3 regions of the Thalassobaculum salexigens DSM 19539 genome follow, and region 2 is predicted to be linked to each of the others. Evidence: predicted binding sites of a transcription regulator. Region 2 holds the regulator's gene; each other region holds the start of a gene.
What was found. The regulator PhoB, encoded in region 2, activates phosphate uptake and scavenging genes when phosphate is short. The targets are predictions, from matches to a motif close to TNTCATAAAACTGTCA.

Region 1: G578_RS0100710 (PhnD/SsuA/transferrin family substrate-binding protein) is a predicted target of PhoB. The motif match lies at 2,034-2,049, and genes of this name have one in related genera.
Region 3: ugpB (sn-glycerol-3-phosphate ABC transporter substrate-binding protein UgpB) is a predicted target of PhoB. The motif match lies at 2,448-2,463, and genes of this name have one in related genera.

Annotation. Positions count from the first base shown of each region.
Region 1 covers NZ_AUIR01000012.1:141,050-145,998, reverse strand. The annotation lists gene phnE (phosphonate ABC transporter, permease protein PhnE) at 1-184, opposite strand, end outside; gene G578_RS0100715 (phosphonate ABC transporter ATP-binding protein) at 177-1,004, opposite strand; gene G578_RS0100710 (PhnD/SsuA/transferrin family substrate-binding protein) at 1,054-1,920, opposite strand; gene rplI (50S ribosomal protein L9) at 2,264-2,866, opposite strand; gene G578_RS0100700 (DUF2232 domain-containing protein) at 2,971-3,897, opposite strand; gene rpsR (30S ribosomal protein S18) at 3,956-4,210, opposite strand; gene rpsF (30S ribosomal protein S6) at 4,207-4,686, opposite strand.
Region 2 covers NZ_KE384095.1:462,082-467,030, reverse strand. The annotation lists gene pstB (phosphate ABC transporter ATP-binding protein PstB) at 1-354, shown strand, start outside; gene phoU (phosphate signaling complex protein PhoU) at 422-1,153, shown strand; gene phoB (phosphate regulon transcriptional regulator PhoB) at 1,266-1,958, shown strand; gene G578_RS0122590 (AmpG family muropeptide MFS transporter) at 2,038-3,375, shown strand; gene G578_RS0122585 (adenosine kinase) at 3,380-4,369, opposite strand; gene G578_RS0122580 (EI24 domain-containing protein) at 4,573-4,949, shown strand, end outside.
Region 3 covers NZ_KE384093.1:1,499,625-1,504,573, reverse strand. The annotation lists gene ugpE (sn-glycerol-3-phosphate ABC transporter permease UgpE) at 1-8, opposite strand, end outside; gene ugpA (sn-glycerol-3-phosphate ABC transporter permease UgpA) at 8-889, opposite strand; gene ugpB (sn-glycerol-3-phosphate ABC transporter substrate-binding protein UgpB) at 986-2,299, opposite strand; gene G578_RS25905 (glycerophosphodiester phosphodiesterase) at 2,541-3,488, shown strand; gene G578_RS0111405 (hypothetical protein) at 3,521-3,817, shown strand; gene fahA (fumarylacetoacetase) at 3,819-4,949, opposite strand, start outside.

The DNA of each region.
Region 1 (4,949 bases), on a different contig from region 2:
CCCCGATCAGCCGGTCGGCCGACGGCGCGACGTCGCCGATCGACGCCAGCAGCACCGCGCCGGCGGCCACCAGCAGTGTGAATCGCAGCGGCGTGAGGCGGGGCCAGCGGGCGATGTCGCGGGCGCCGGGGCGGGAGGCTGCCGGGCCGGAGGTCGGCGGACGGGACGAGGTTGTGTCAGCCACGGTAGATCGGCTCCAGGTCGCGCTCGCTCAGGTCGGCGGCGGCGGCATCGAACACGACCCGCCCGGCCTTGAGCGCGACGATCCGGTCCGCGTGCTCCAGGGCGTGACGCATGTCGTGGGTGGTGTAGACCAGGGTGCGCGCCTGCTCGGCGGCCAGGCGGGTGAACAGCCGCATGATGTCGAGGCCGGCGGCGGGGTCGAGGCTGGCGGCCGGCTCGTCGGCGAACAGCAGATCCGGGCCGTGCACGATGGCGCGGGCGATGGCGACCCGCTGGGACTGGCCGCCGGACAGGGTGTCGGCCCGCGCCGTCGCCCGGTCGGCCAGACCGACCGCCTCGAGCGCCTCCAGCGCGGCGTCGCGCAGGGCGGCGGGGGCCAGCGACTGGTGCCAGCTGCGCCAGCCATGACCCTGGCCCATGGCGCCGTTCACCACGTTGGACAGGGCGCTGGTGCGGCCGACCAGGCCGTGGAACTGGAAGACGAAGCCGAGCCGGCGGCGCAGGGTCGCGCGCTGGCGGGCCGTGGGCTGACGGGTGAAGCGCTGGCCGAGGATCTCCACCGCGCCGCCGGTGATCGGGATCAGCCCGACCAGGGCGCGCAGCAGGGTCGACTTGCCGGCCCCGTTGGCGCCGAGCAGGGCGACGCGCTCGCCCCGGCGGATGGCGAGGGTCACGCCGTCGAGCACCGCGGGACCGTCGGCGAAGCGCTTGGTCACCGACTCCGCCGAGATCAGCGGCGCGGCGGCGGCCGGAGCGGGCGCGGCCGGCGTCGGGCCGGCCGGGTCCGCGTTCATCGGCGAGGGTTTGAGCAGGGCTGTCATGATGGGATCGGGGCGGGCGCCGGCCGTGGGGACCGGCGCCCTGCCTGCCTCAGTTGCCGACGAAGTTCTTGAAACCGTCGACGCCGATCGTCGTGTACATCGAGCGGACGTAGTCGTAGTCGCCGTCCTCGACCGTCGCGAGGAAGAAGCCGCCCTTGTACTTCTGATTGTCCTCGCCCTTCAGCACGGCGGCGAGCAGGGACTTGCCGTCCTCCACGAAGGCCTTGCGGATCTTGTCCATGGCCGCCGGGTCGGCATCGGCGCGGGCGACCAGGATGTCGTTCGGCAGGTCGCGGCCGCGCGCCACCACGGTGAAGGCGACGTCCGGATAGGCCTCGCGGGCGCGCTGCAGGTGGCTGTAGTTCATGCCGATGGCGGCGATGTCGCCGCGGATCAGTGCCTCGATGGCGACGTTGCGGGAGATGATCTTCGGCTCGTAGTCCTGGCCGTAGACGAGGCCGAGATCGGTCAGCGCCTGCGCCGGGCCGAGATGCTGGGAGGTGGAGCCGACCGAGCCGAAGGCGACGGCGCGGCCCTTGAGGTCCTGCACCCGGCGGATCGGACCGTCGGCCAGGGTAACGACCTGGGCGAAGTAGTCCGGACGCTGCCAGCCGACGACGATCCTGGCGTCGGTCAGTTCCTTGATCACCACGTATTCGGCCGGGCCGGTCAGCACCAGGTCGACCTGACCGGCGTTGATGGCCTCGACGGCGGCGGTGCGGTTGCCGACCGGGAACAGCTCGATGTCGAGACCGGTGCTCTTCTCGAGCGCCGCCTCGAATGGGCCGAACTCGCTCTGCAGGGCCTCCAGGCCCTCAATGTCGGTGACCGCGATCTTGATCGCGTCGGCGGCGCTGGCCAGGGACGGGGTGGCTACCGCCAGGGCGGCGGCGGCAAGCAGGGCGCGAAGGTTCATGAAGGCCTCCTCCAGGGGCGGGCAGATGCCCGGATCATTCGGAAGGCCCAGCGGATATCACCCCCCGCCTGTCGCCGGTGTGACAGGGCGGTGTCGGAACCGCGTCGGTTGCGTGATGGTTTGGTGACCGTGGATGTGTTCCGGTGGATGTCCAGCGCCAGTTGTCGAGGGGGCGAAAGGGGACAAAATCTCAAACGATCGTCACCCCGAACGCGCCCGGACCTCATCCGTGTGCGGGCCGGGATGACAGGATTGGAGCGGGGAGGTAGGTGGAGAGAGCACCTCAAATGCAAAGGGCCGCCCCGAAGGACGGCCCGTCGCAAATCTTGTCGCTGAGTAAGGATCAGACCTCGGCCTTCTCCTCCTCGTCCTCGGCGGCGGCGGCCGCTTCCGGCTCGAGAAGCTCCTCGACCTCGGGGGCCTCGTCTTCCATCCGCTCTTCCTCGTCCAGGATGCCCCGGTCGAGCGCGCGGCCCAGGCGGGCCTGGGTCTCCGCCTCGTCCTGGGACCGGGCGATGTTCACGGTCACATTCACCGAGACCTCCGGGTGCAGCTGGACGCGCACCGGCTCCAGACCGAGCGCCTTCAGCGCCTTGTCCAGCTTGACCTGGCTGCGGCCGACGGTGACGCCGGCTTCGGTCACCGCGTCGGCGATGTCGCGGGCGGAGACCGAGCCGTACAGCTGGCCGTTCTCGCCGGCGGCACGCACCAGCACGACGGTCATGCCGTCCAGGGTCTTGGAGACCTTCTGGGCCTCGGACTTGCGCTCGAGGTTCTCGGCCTCAAGCTGGGCCCGGCGCTCCTCGAAGACCTTGCGGTTTCCTTCGTTGGCGCGCAGCGCCTTCTTCTGCGGCAGCAGAAAGTTCCGGGCGTAGCCCGGCTTGACCGAAACCACTTCGCCCATCTGGCCGAGGCTCTCGATCCGTTCCAGCAGGATGACTTCCATCGTCCTCACTCCTTCTCTTGCGGGCCTACGCCCCCCGGATAGGTATCCGGATTTCCTCATCAGGGCGGCGCCGAGGCGACCGCTTGTCAGTTATCCGCCGACGGTCATTCCTGCGGGGGAGGCCCCGCGCGACGGCGAAAATCGAAAACCACGTCCAGCATTCCGACCAGCACGATCACTGCGGCCGCCGCCCAGCTGAAGACGATCAGCAGGGCATAGGTTCCACCGAGCCAGAGGCCCCCGCTGCCGCTGCGCCGGGCCAGGGCGTGCACCACGCCCAGTCCGGTGAACAGGAAGAGCAGCAGCACCACCGGAACCATGTTCTTGGCGGCGAAGCCGATCCCCTCCGGCAGATAGGCCAAGGCCAGCACCGCCGCGAGCACGAGCGCGATCCAACGCGGCGCCCGCAGGTCGGCGATGTCCGGCGTTGGCAGCGTCGCCTTTCCGAAGCGGCGCAGCAGAAGCTGCGCGAGCCCGGCACTGGCCGCCGTGGTCAGCACCCATCCCGCGGCCGCGAAGGCCGGGAACAGACTGGCCAGGGAGGACAGCATGTCCTGCAGCTCCGCCATGGGAAGCGGCGGTTGCCCGGCCTCCTCCGCATAGCTGGAGATCGTCTCGAACGTCCGCTGCAGCTCCTCCGCGATCACCCCCTGCATGCCGTCCGGATGCCCGGACAGGATCAGGCCCGCCAGCGCGATCGTCGCGCAGGCATAGGCGATCAGGGTGAGCAGCAGGACCCTGGGCTCGCTGCCGCTCCGTTCGGCCTGCCAGATCAGCAGGCCGGCCGGAACGCCGGTCATCGCCGCATGATAGGCTGCGACGTCGAGACCCAGCGACAGGCCGAGGGCGACGAAGGCCGCCGCGGCTGCCGCCAGTCCCAGAACCGCTCCGTAGGCCAGACCCACCAGGAACAGCGGCAGCGAGGTCAGAGACAGCTGCAGCATCGCGAAGAACGGCGACGGATAGACCGCCACCGTCATCAGCGCGCTTGCTGCTGCCGCTATTCCAACCGTTAGCCAACCGTAGTTCATGCAGGGCCATCGTCGTGCCGACGCTCGTCAGGGTACCGCCGGATGCCTGTCCGGTCGCTCAGCTCACCACGAACGGCAGAAGCGCCATGTTGCGGGCACGCTTGATCGCGCGGGCCAGCTCACGCTGCTTCTTGGCCGAAACGGCGGTGATCCGGCTCGGCACGATCTTGCCGCGCTCGGAGATGAAACGGGACAGCAGCTTGGTGTCCTTGTAGTCGATCTTCGGCGCGTTGGCGCCGGAGAACGGGCAGGACTTGCGGCGGCGCATGAACGGCTTGCGCACGGCCGCGCGGGCGATCTGCAACTGGCTCATTCTGCATCTCCCTTGCTGGCGGTATCGCGCTCGCGGCGATCGCCACGGTCGCCCCGATCTCCGCGGTCACCCCGATCTCCACCACGGTCGCCGCGATCGCCACGGTCACGGTGGTCACGATCGCCCCGGCCGCCCCGGCCGCGATCGCGGTCGGACTTGGCCTGCATCATGATGGAGGGGCCTTCCTCGAGTTCTTCAACCTTGATGGTCATGTAGCGCAGCACGTCTTCGTTCAGACGCATCAGGCGCTCCATCTCGGTCACCGCCTCGGAAGGGGCGTCGAGGTTGAAGAGCACGTAGTGGCCCTTGCGGTTCTTGTTCACCTTGTAGGCGAGGTTCCGCAGACCCCAGTACTCGCGCTTCTTGACCTCGCCGCCGAGACCGGCGACGACTTCGGCGAACTGGTCGGTCAGCTGTTCGACCTGGGTGGACGAAACGTCCTGGCGTGCGATGAACACGCTCTCGTAGTACGGCATTGCGCACTCCTTGTGGATGTTGCGCCCGGGGCATCACCCCCTGGGCAAAGCCGCATCGGTGCGTTTGAGCGTATCGATGCAGCAAGGAGCTATGGTTACCGGACACCGGGGTGGCCGGAAGAGCGCGCACAATACGCAGAATTCCGCCATGCGCAAGGGTTTTCCCCCAGGGCGGAATGCATGTTGGGGAATGGGGCATCGGCGCTCTCCCGATACTCCATCGTCTTCCCGGCCTTGCGCCGGGATACAGGGTGACGCTTGCC
Region 2 (4,949 bases):
AAGGAGGTCAGCGACCGGCTGGACCAGCCCGGCACCGGCCTGTCCGGCGGCCAGCAGCAGCGGCTGTGCATCGCCCGGGCGATCGCGGTGAACCCGGAGGTCATCCTGATGGATGAGCCGTGCTCGGCCCTGGACCCGATCGCCACCGCCCGCATCGAGGAGCTGATCGACGAGCTGCGCGAGAACTTCACCATCGTCATCGTCACCCATTCCATGCAGCAGGCTGCCCGCGTGTCCCAGCGCACCGCGTTCTTCCACCTGGGCGATCTGGTGGAGGTCGGCGAGACCGAGACGATCTTCACCAATCCAGTCGACAGCCGCACCCAGGGGTACATCACCGGACGTTTCGGTTAGGCTCGAACGCTACGCCGCAGGCCGGTAGGCGGCTGCGGCCCGTCACCCGTTTCCGGAGGTCTGAATCATGTCCGACAGCCACATCGTGTCCTCGTTCGACGACGAACTGGACGGCTTGCGGTCGGCTATTTCCCGCATGGGCGGTCTCGTCGAGGCCCAGCTCGCCAACTCCATCCAGGCGATCGCCAAGCGCGACGACGCCCTGGCGACCCAGTGCGTGGAGGCCGACAAGGCGATCGACGACCTGGAGGATCAGGTCGAGGCGCTGACCCTGCGGATGCTGGCCCTGCGCCAGCCCGTCGCCCACGACCTGCGCCAGATCCTGTCGGCGCTGAAGATCTCGCACGATCTGGAGCGCATGGGCGACTACGCCACCAACGTGGCCAAGCGCGCCTCGGCCCTGTCGCAGCTCCCGGAGGTCGGGCCGATCAACGGCATCGCCCGCATGGGCCGGCTGACCCACCGGATCATCACCGACGTGCTGGACGCCTATACCCAGCGCGACGTGGAGCGCGCCATGGTGGCCTGGCAGCGCGATGAAGAGATCGACCAGATGTACACCAGCCTCTTTCGGGAGCTGCTGACCTACATGATGGAGGATCCGCGCAACATCACCGCCTGCGCGCACCTGCTCTTCGTGGCCAAGAACATCGAGCGGATCGGCGATCACGCGACCAACATCGCGGAGACCGTCTATTTCGAGGAGACCGGCCGCCGTCTGGAAGGCAACCGGCCGAAGGGGGACAACAGCAGCTTCGCCGTCGTCAAGCCGGAGGAGCTCTCCGAAGAATCGTCCTAGAGCGGATCACGGTCGGATGGCCTCATCCGTTCGTGTGAATTTGCTCTGTATTCAAAGGTTTAGAGGACGATTCACGGTACAGATCGTACTCTAGTCGCGAGTGACCCAGCCCATGAAACCACTGATCCTGATCGTCGAGGATGAAGCGCCGATCGTCACCCTGCTCCGCTACAACCTGGAACGCGAAGGCTTCCGCGTCATCGACGCGGGTGACGGCGAGGAGGCCATGCTGGTCGCCGCGGAGCGCCGGCCCGACCTGATCCTGCTCGACTGGATGCTGCCCCTGCTGTCGGGGATCGAGGCCTGCCGCCGGCTGCGCCGCGCGCCCGACCTGAAGAACATCCCGATCATCATGCTCACCGCCCGCGGCGAGGAGGGCGACCGGATCCGCGGCCTGAACTCCGGGGCCGACGACTACATCACCAAGCCGTTCAGCCCGGCCGAGCTGATCGCCCGGGTCCGCGCGGTGATGCGCCGGGCGCGGCCCTCCACCGAGGACGAGATCCTGCGCTTCGCCGACCTGACCATGGACCTGGCGGCCCATCGGGTGAAGCGCAGCGAGCGCGACATCCATCTCGGACCCACCGAGTTCCGCCTGCTGCGCCATTTCCTGGAGCATCCGGGACGGGTGTTCTCGCGCGAACAGCTGCTCGACACCGTCTGGGGTCCGGACGTCTATGTCGAGCCACGCACGGTCGACGTCCATATCCGCCGGCTGCGCAAGGCGCTGAACAGCGAGAACGACGACGACATGATCCGCACGGTGCGCTCCGCCGGCTACGCGCTCGACGCCAACGCCGCCTGACCGGCGTCCCTTCGCTCCCCCGCTCGCCGAGCATCTAATGATGCTGGGCAAGCCGGGGCGACTCAGATACCTCATCGGTATGGCGGCTGAACGCACCTCCTGGACCGACGGCATCCGGGTCTATCTCGACCGCCGGATGCTCATCATCCTCGTCTTCGGCTTCGCGTCGGGCCTGCCGGCGCCGCTGGTCTATTCGAACCTGTCGATCTGGCTGACCGATGCCGGCTTCTCACGGTCCAGCGTCGGCCTGTTCAGCCTCGCCACCACCGCCTACGCCATCAATTTCCTGTGGGCGCCGCTGGTCGACCGGCTGCGGCTGCCCGGCCTCACCGACCGGCTCGGCCGCCGGCGCGGCTGGGCGCTGCTGACCCAGCTCCTCCTGATCGCCGCCATCGCCTTTCTCGGCCTGACCGATCCGACCGCCGACGTGTCGATGGTGGCGCTGGCCTGCGTCTTCGTCGCCTTCGTGTCCGCCACCCAGGACATCGTCATCGATGCCTATCGGGTCGACATCCTGAAACCGGAAGAGTTCGGCGCGGGATCCGCGGTGGCGATCTGGGGCTGGCATCTGGGCGGCACCCTGGTCGGCGGCGCCGGTGGCCTCTATCTCGCCGCCAACCTGGGCTGGAACGCGACCTATCTTATCCTGGCCTGCACCCTGCTGATCGCCGTCGCCGCCACGCTGCTGGCCCCGGAGCCGACACCCCGCGATCCCTTGCCCGAGGACGTGAGCGACACGGGCGCGCCGGCCACCGAGCGTGCCGCGATCTGGCTGCGCCAGGCACTGATCGACCCCTTCGCCGAGTTCATGCGCCGGGACTGGTGGCTGCTGATCCTGGTCTTCGTCTTCGTGTTCAAGTTCGGGGACGCGCTGCTCGGCCGCATGTCCTTCGTGTTCTACCGGGAGCTGGGTTTCGAGCTGACGCAGATCGCCGACGTCACCAAGGTGTTCGGCCTCGCCGCCGTCTGCGTGGGCGTCTTCGCGGGCGGGATCCTGGTGAAACTGGCCGGCGTGTTCCGCGCCCTGCTGGCCGGCGGCCTCGCCGCGGCGGCGACCAACCTCGCCTATGCCTATCTCGCCGGCGCCGGCCAGGACGCGGACGTCTTCGCCGTGGCGGTGATCGCCGACAATTTCACCGGCGGCCTGGCGACCGTCGCTTTCGTCGCCTACCTCGCCGGGCTCTGCAACACGGCATTCTCGGCGACCCAATATGCGCTGCTGAACTCGCTGGGGAATCTGGCGCGGATCTGGTTCGCGTCCTCCGCCGGCGTCATCGTCGACAGCCTGGGCGGAGACTGGGCGCTGTTCTTCACCATGACCGCCGGCCTTGCCCTGCTGGGCCTGCCGCTGCTGCTGGTGCTGATGTGGGTGATGCCGGACCCGGGCAAGGCCGGATCCGGCTCAGAGTCGTCTTAAGCGATCAGCCGAGCTTCTCGGCCACCAGCTTCTTCAGGTCGGCCTCCGGCCGCGCGCCCACGTGGCTGATGATCTCCGACGCGCAGATCGCCCCCATCCGGCCGCAGGTCACGGCGTCCTTGCCGGCGGTGTATCCGTGCAGGAACCCGGCGGCGTAGAGGTCGCCCGCCCCGGTGGTGTCGACCACCTGGGCAACCGGCTCGGCATCGAGCACGTGGACCTCGTCGCGATGGACGACGACCGCGCCCTTCTCGCTGCGGGTCAGGGCCGCCGTCTCGACCTCGAAACGAACTGCCTGAAGCACATCGTCGAACTTGTCGGTCTCGAACAGCGACAGGGACTCCGCCTCGTTGGCGAAGAGGATGTCCACGTGATGCTTCACCAGCTCCTTGAAATCGGCGCGGTGCCGGTCGACGCAGAACGAGTCCGACAGCGACAGGGCGACCTTGCCGCCGGAGCGGTGGGCGATCTCCGCCGCCTTGACGAACGCCTTCTTGGCCTCGGGCTGATCCCAGAGATAGCCCTCCAGGTAGACCACCTGGGCGTCGGCGATCAGGTCCTCGGGGATATCCTCGGGGGTCAGGTTCACGCAGGCGCCCAGGAAGGTGCTCATGGACCGTTGCGCATCCGGCGTCACCAGGACGAGGCAGCGGGCGGTCGGCGGTCCGTCCGGGGCCGCCGCTGTCTCGAAGCGCACGCCCTGGGCGGTGATGTCGTGGCGGAACACCTTGCCCAGCCCGTCATCGCGCACCTTGCCGATATAGCCGGTGCGGCTGCCGAGCGCGGCCAGGCCGGCGGCGGTGTTGCCGGCCGAGCCGCCGGACATCTCCACGCCCGGCCCCATGGCGGCGTAGAGGGATTCCGAACGCTCGGCGTCGATCAGGGTCATCGCGCCCTTCTCCACTTTCTCCGTCGCCAGAAAGGCGTCGTCGCAGCGGGAAATGACGTCGACGATGGCGTTGCCGATGGCGACGACATCCAGGCTCTTGGTCATTCAGATCTCCAGGAGTTCTTGGAAACGGCCTCGCCAGCACCCTAGTGGTCTGACCGAACCGATCAACCCCGGCGATTGGGTTCGTGGGCGGTCCCGTGCGGAAATCGACCCTTCACGGGCGAGCCGCGCTTGAATACGGCGCGGCTTCGTGGTTTCAAGCGGCGGGGCGACGCAGCCACATGAGATGGCCACATGAGACGGCGATGTTCAAATCGATTTCCCTGACCCTGGGGCAGCTCGGCGATCCCCGCCTGCGGTCGGTGCTGATCCTGTCGATCGGCGCCAGCCTCGCCCTGATCGTCGTTCTCACGATCGGCGTCGGCTACGCGCTGAGCGCCCTGGCCCAGACCGGGACCGAGTGGCTGGACAGCCTGCTGGTCTGGCTGGGCGCCATCGGAACCTTCATCTTCGCCCTGATCTTCTTTCCCGGCTCCGTGCAGTTGGTCAGCGGCGTGTTTGCCGACCGGGTGGCCGACGCGGTGATGGCGACCCACTATCCGACCGCGCCGACCCCGCGCCACGTGCCGATGGGCGAGGTGCTCGGCGACGGACTGCGCTTCGCCTTCCTGTCCATCGGCCT
Region 3 (4,949 bases), on a different contig from region 2:
TCGACCATCAGTACTCGACCCTCCGCTCGATATAGCGGAACTGCACCACGGTCAGGCTGATCACGATGACCATGAGCACCACCGACTGCGCGGCCGACCCGCCGAGATCGAGGCCGATGAAGCCGTCGCTGAACACCTTGTAGACCAGGATCTGGGTGGCGCCCGCCGGCCCGCCCTCGGTGGTGGCGTGGATGATGCCGAAGGTGTCGAAGAAGGCGTAGACCACGTTGACCACCAGCAGGAAGAAGGTGGTCGGCGACAGCAGCGGGAAGATGATGGTCCAGAACCGCTTGAACGGGCCGGCGCCGTCGATCGCCGCCGCCTCGATCAGGGAGCGCGGGATCGCCTGCAGGCCGGCCAGGAAGAACAGGAAATTGTAGCTGATCTGCTTCCACGAGGCGGCGATGACCACCAGGATCATCGCGTCGCCGCCGTCGAGATAGTGGTTCCAGTCATAGCCCAGACCGCGCAGCAGATAGGCGTTGATGCCCACCACCGGGTTGAACATGAAGAACCACAGCACGCCGGCCACGGCCGGGGCGACGGCATAGGGCCAGATCAGCAGCGTCTTGTAGGCGGTCGCGCCCTTGATCGTGCGGTCGGCCATGACCGCCAGCAGCAGCGCCAGCGACATCGACGCGAAGGCGACGGAGAAGCTGAAGACGACGGTGTTCCAGAAGGTGTCGAGATAGAGCGGATCGGCGAACAGCTCCTCGAAATTCTCGAACCAGACGAACTCGGTCGACAGGCCGAACGCGTCCTCCACCAGCAGCGACTGGTACAGCGCCTGCACGGCCGGCCAGATGAAGAAAATCAATGTCACCGCCAGCTGCGGCAGCAGCAGCGCATAGGGCAGCCACGGATTCCGGAAGGTCACACGCTTGATCAAAGTCTCACCCCCGCAACAACGTGCGGGGGGCCGGCACCCATGGCGCCGGCCCCCACGCCTGATTCACGCACACTCACAAGGAGTGCGGAGACGGCCTCAGTCGTTGGCCTTCTCGAACTTGCGCAGCAGGGCGTTGCCACGCTCCACGGCGGTGTCCATGGCTTCCTTGGCGGTCTTGTCGCCGGCCCACAGCGCTTCCATCTCCTCGTTGATGACGTCGCGCACCTGGACGAAGTTGCCGAAGCGGATGCCCTTGGAGTTCGGCGTCGGCGTGTTCAGGCTGAGCTGCTTGATCGCCGTGTCGGTGCCCGGGTTCTTCTCGTAGAAGCCCTGCTTCTGGGACAGCTCGTAGGCGGCCGTGGTGATCGGCACGTAGCCGGTCTCCTGGTGCCAGCGGGCCTGGACCTCGGCGGAGGCGATGTAGTTGAAGAACTCCGCCACGCCCTTGTACTCGGCCGCCGGCTTGCCCTGCAGCACCCACAGGGTGGCGCCGCCGATGATCGAGTTCTGCGGCTTGTCGGCCACCTCGGTGTTCAGCGGCAGCATGGTCTGGGCGAAGTTGAACTTGGCCTGCTGGACGATCGAGCCGTAATAGGCCGACGAGTTCATCCACATGCCGCATTCGCCGTTGGTGAACAGCGGCAGGCTCTCGCCGCGACGGCCGCCGTACTGGAACAGATTCTTTTCCTGGCTGTCGGCGATGCTCTGCAGGGTGCCGATCACGTCGTCGTTGTTGAAGACGAACTCGGTGTCGAAGCCGGCGAAGCCGTTCTCCTTGGTGCCCATCGGGATGTTGTGCCAGGCCGAGAAGTTCTCGACCATCACCCAGGACTGCCAACCGAAGGAGATGCCGCACTTCATGCCGCTGTCGACCAGCTTCTGCGAGGCGTCGAACACCTCCGCCCAGGTCGACGGCGCCTCGGTCACGCCGGCCTTGTCCAGCGCGTCCTTGTTGTACCACATCACCGGCGTCGAGCTGTTGAACGGCAGCGACAGCAGCTTGTTGTCCGGCGTGGTGTAGTAGCTGACCACGGCCGGCAGGTAGTCGTCCTGATTGAACGGCGTGTTGGTGTCTTCCATCAGCTTGTAGACCGGATAGACGGCACCCTCGGCCGCCATCATGGTCGCGGTGCCGACCTCGAAGACCTGGACGATATGCGGCTGCTGCTTGGCGCGGAACGCCGCGATCGCCGCCGTCATGGTCTCGGTGTAGTTGCCCTTGTAGACCGGCACGACCTTGAATTCGGACTGGGACGCGTTGTAGCCCTCGGCCATCTCGTTCACGAGTTCGCCGTTGCGGCCGCCCATCGCGTGCCACCACTGGATCTCGGTGGCGGCGATCGCTTCGCTCGCCATGGACAGCGCGAAGGCGCCCGCCATGCCGGCGATGATCATCTTGGAGTTGAACATGCTCTTCCCCCGGGTCAGGTTGCTTTTGCTTGGCGACGTTGCCAGTGCCGAGCTGGCGGAAAGGGGGATCGCAACAGCGGAGGGGCCCCGAATGCGCAGCAAGTTATCGGCACGCCGCAGGCATATCTTAGAGACAATTACAGCAACATGACACTTTCATGACCATCCGGTTACGTGCTTGCCAGATAACGCATAATCGCCCCTCAATCACGACGGCCGATCCCATAGAAGGAACAATCCAATGCGGCGTTCCCTGACACTCCTGACCGTTCTCGCCGGCCTGTCCGCGGGCCCCGCGCTGGCCACCGACATCCACGGTCACCGCGGCGCGCGCGGCCTGCTGCCGGAGAACACCCTGCCGGCATTTCGCGAGGCCATCGCGCTCGGCGTCGACATTCTGGAGCTGGATACCGGGATGACCGCGGACGGGGTGGTGGTCGTGCTGCACGACCCGGCCCTGTCGCCCGACCTGGCCCGAATCGGGGGGACCTGGATCGACGCCCCGAAGTTGATCCGCGGCATGACCCATGCGGAGCTGCACGCGGTCGATGTCGGCCGCGCCCGTCCCGGCGGCAAGATCGCCGAGCGGTTCCCGGACCAGACCCCGGTGGACGGCACGCCGGTGCCGACCCTGGCCGAGGTGCTGGCGCTGGCGGCCGTGGAAGGGCCGGACGACCTGCGCTTCAACATCGAGACCAAGCTGTCGCCGCTGGCCCCCGGCGAGACCGCCGATCCGGACACCTTCGCCCGGGCCGTGGTCGCCGTGATCCGCGCGGCCGGGGTGGAGACACGGGCGATCGTCCAGAGCTTCGACTGGCGCACCCTGGCGGTGGTGCGGCACATCGCGCCGGAAATCCGCACCTCCTATCTGACGGCGGAGCGCAACTGGCTGAACAACGTGCAGGCGGGCCGGCCGGACGCCTCGCCCTGGCTTGGCGGGCTGGACATCGACGATTTCGGCGGCTCGGTGCCGCGCGCCATCGCCTCGCTGCACGGCGATATCTGGTCGCCCTATTTCCGCGACCTCACGCCCGAGGCGCTGAAGCAGGCCCACGATCTGGGGCTGGAGGTACATGTCTGGACGGTGAACGACGCCACCCAGATGAAGGAGTTGGCCGAGATGGGCGTGGACGGCATCATCACCGACTATCCGAACGTCGCCGTGGAAGCGGTGCGCCACAAGAACTGACCCCGCCCGGCCCACTTCGAAGGGAGCAGACCATGACCCTCGACGAATTCCGCGCCTCGCTGGACGCCCCCGCCCCGCCCGCCGGGTTGAGCCCGGCCCTGCTCGGCCTGTGGCACCAGGGCAAGGGCGACTGGGAAGCCGCCCATGTGACCGTGCAGGACGACGACGGCGCCGACGCCGCCTGGGTCCACGCCCACCTGCACCGGGTGGAAGGCGACGAAAGCAACGCCGGCTACTGGTTCCGCCGCGCCGGCAAGCCGCACACGAAGGGGGATCTGGGCGCGGAATGGGCGGAGATGGCGGGGGCGTTGTTGGCGCAGGGGCGATAGCCTAACGCCCGTAGTCCACCGCCGGCAGCACCGTCCCCGCGCATTCCCCGAACCCGACTCGGTATTCCCCCTCGCACCACCCGCGTAGAGTCAGGGTGTCGCCGTCCTCGATGAAGGTGCGCGACACGCCGCCCAGGTCGATCGGGTCGCGGCCGTTCCAGGTGATCTCCAGCAGCGAGCCGAGACTGTCCGGCGTGCTCCCCGACACCGTGCCCGACCCGAGCAGATCCCCGGTGCACATGGCACAGCCCGACGCGCTGTGATGGGCGAGCTGCTGGGCCGAGGAGAAATACATGTGCCGGTAATTGGTCCGGCTGATCGTCTTCGCCGCCCCTCCCGCCGGCGCCATGTCGACCGCCAGGGCGATGTCGAAATTGTTCGGGCTCCCCTCCTCCAGATACGGCAGCAGCGGCTTGATCCGCTCCGGGGTCGGCACCCGGAACGGCTCCAGCGCCTCCCGCGTCACCACCCAGGGGCTGATCGTGGTGGCGAAGGCCTTGGCCTGGAACGGACCCAGCGGCTGATACTCCCAGACCTGGATGTCGCGGGCCGACCAGTCGTTCAGCAGCACATAGCCGAAGATCATGTCATAGGCCTGCGCCGTGGTGACCGGCTGTCCCATCGCACTCGGCGTGCCGACGATGGCGCCCATCTCCAGCTCGATATCCAGCCGCCGGCACGGCCCGAAGCCGGGGGCGTCGGCATCCGGCGCCTTGAGCTGGCCGTTCGGGCGGCGGATCGCCGTGCCCGAGACCACCACCGTGGAGGCGCGGCCGTTATACCCGACCGGCAGGTGCAGCCAGTTCGGCATCAGCGCGTTGTCCGGCCCGCGGAACATGCTGCCCACGTTGCTGGCATGCTCGCGCGAGGCGTAGAAGTCGGTGAAGCTGCGCACGAAGATCGGCAGGTGCATGGTGGCGTCCGCCTGCGCCACCAGCACCAGCCCGTCCGGCCTGCCGGTCTGCGCATCCAGCAGCTCGGCGATCCGCGCCCGGGTCTGTGACCAGACCTCCTGCGGCAGCGCCATGAACGGGTTCAGCACGCCCTCGGCGAACACCGGGCGGCCCGGCGTCGGCTCCAGCACCCCGGCCGCTTCCAGCGCCGTCAGGTCGAGGATCCGGTCGCCGATCGC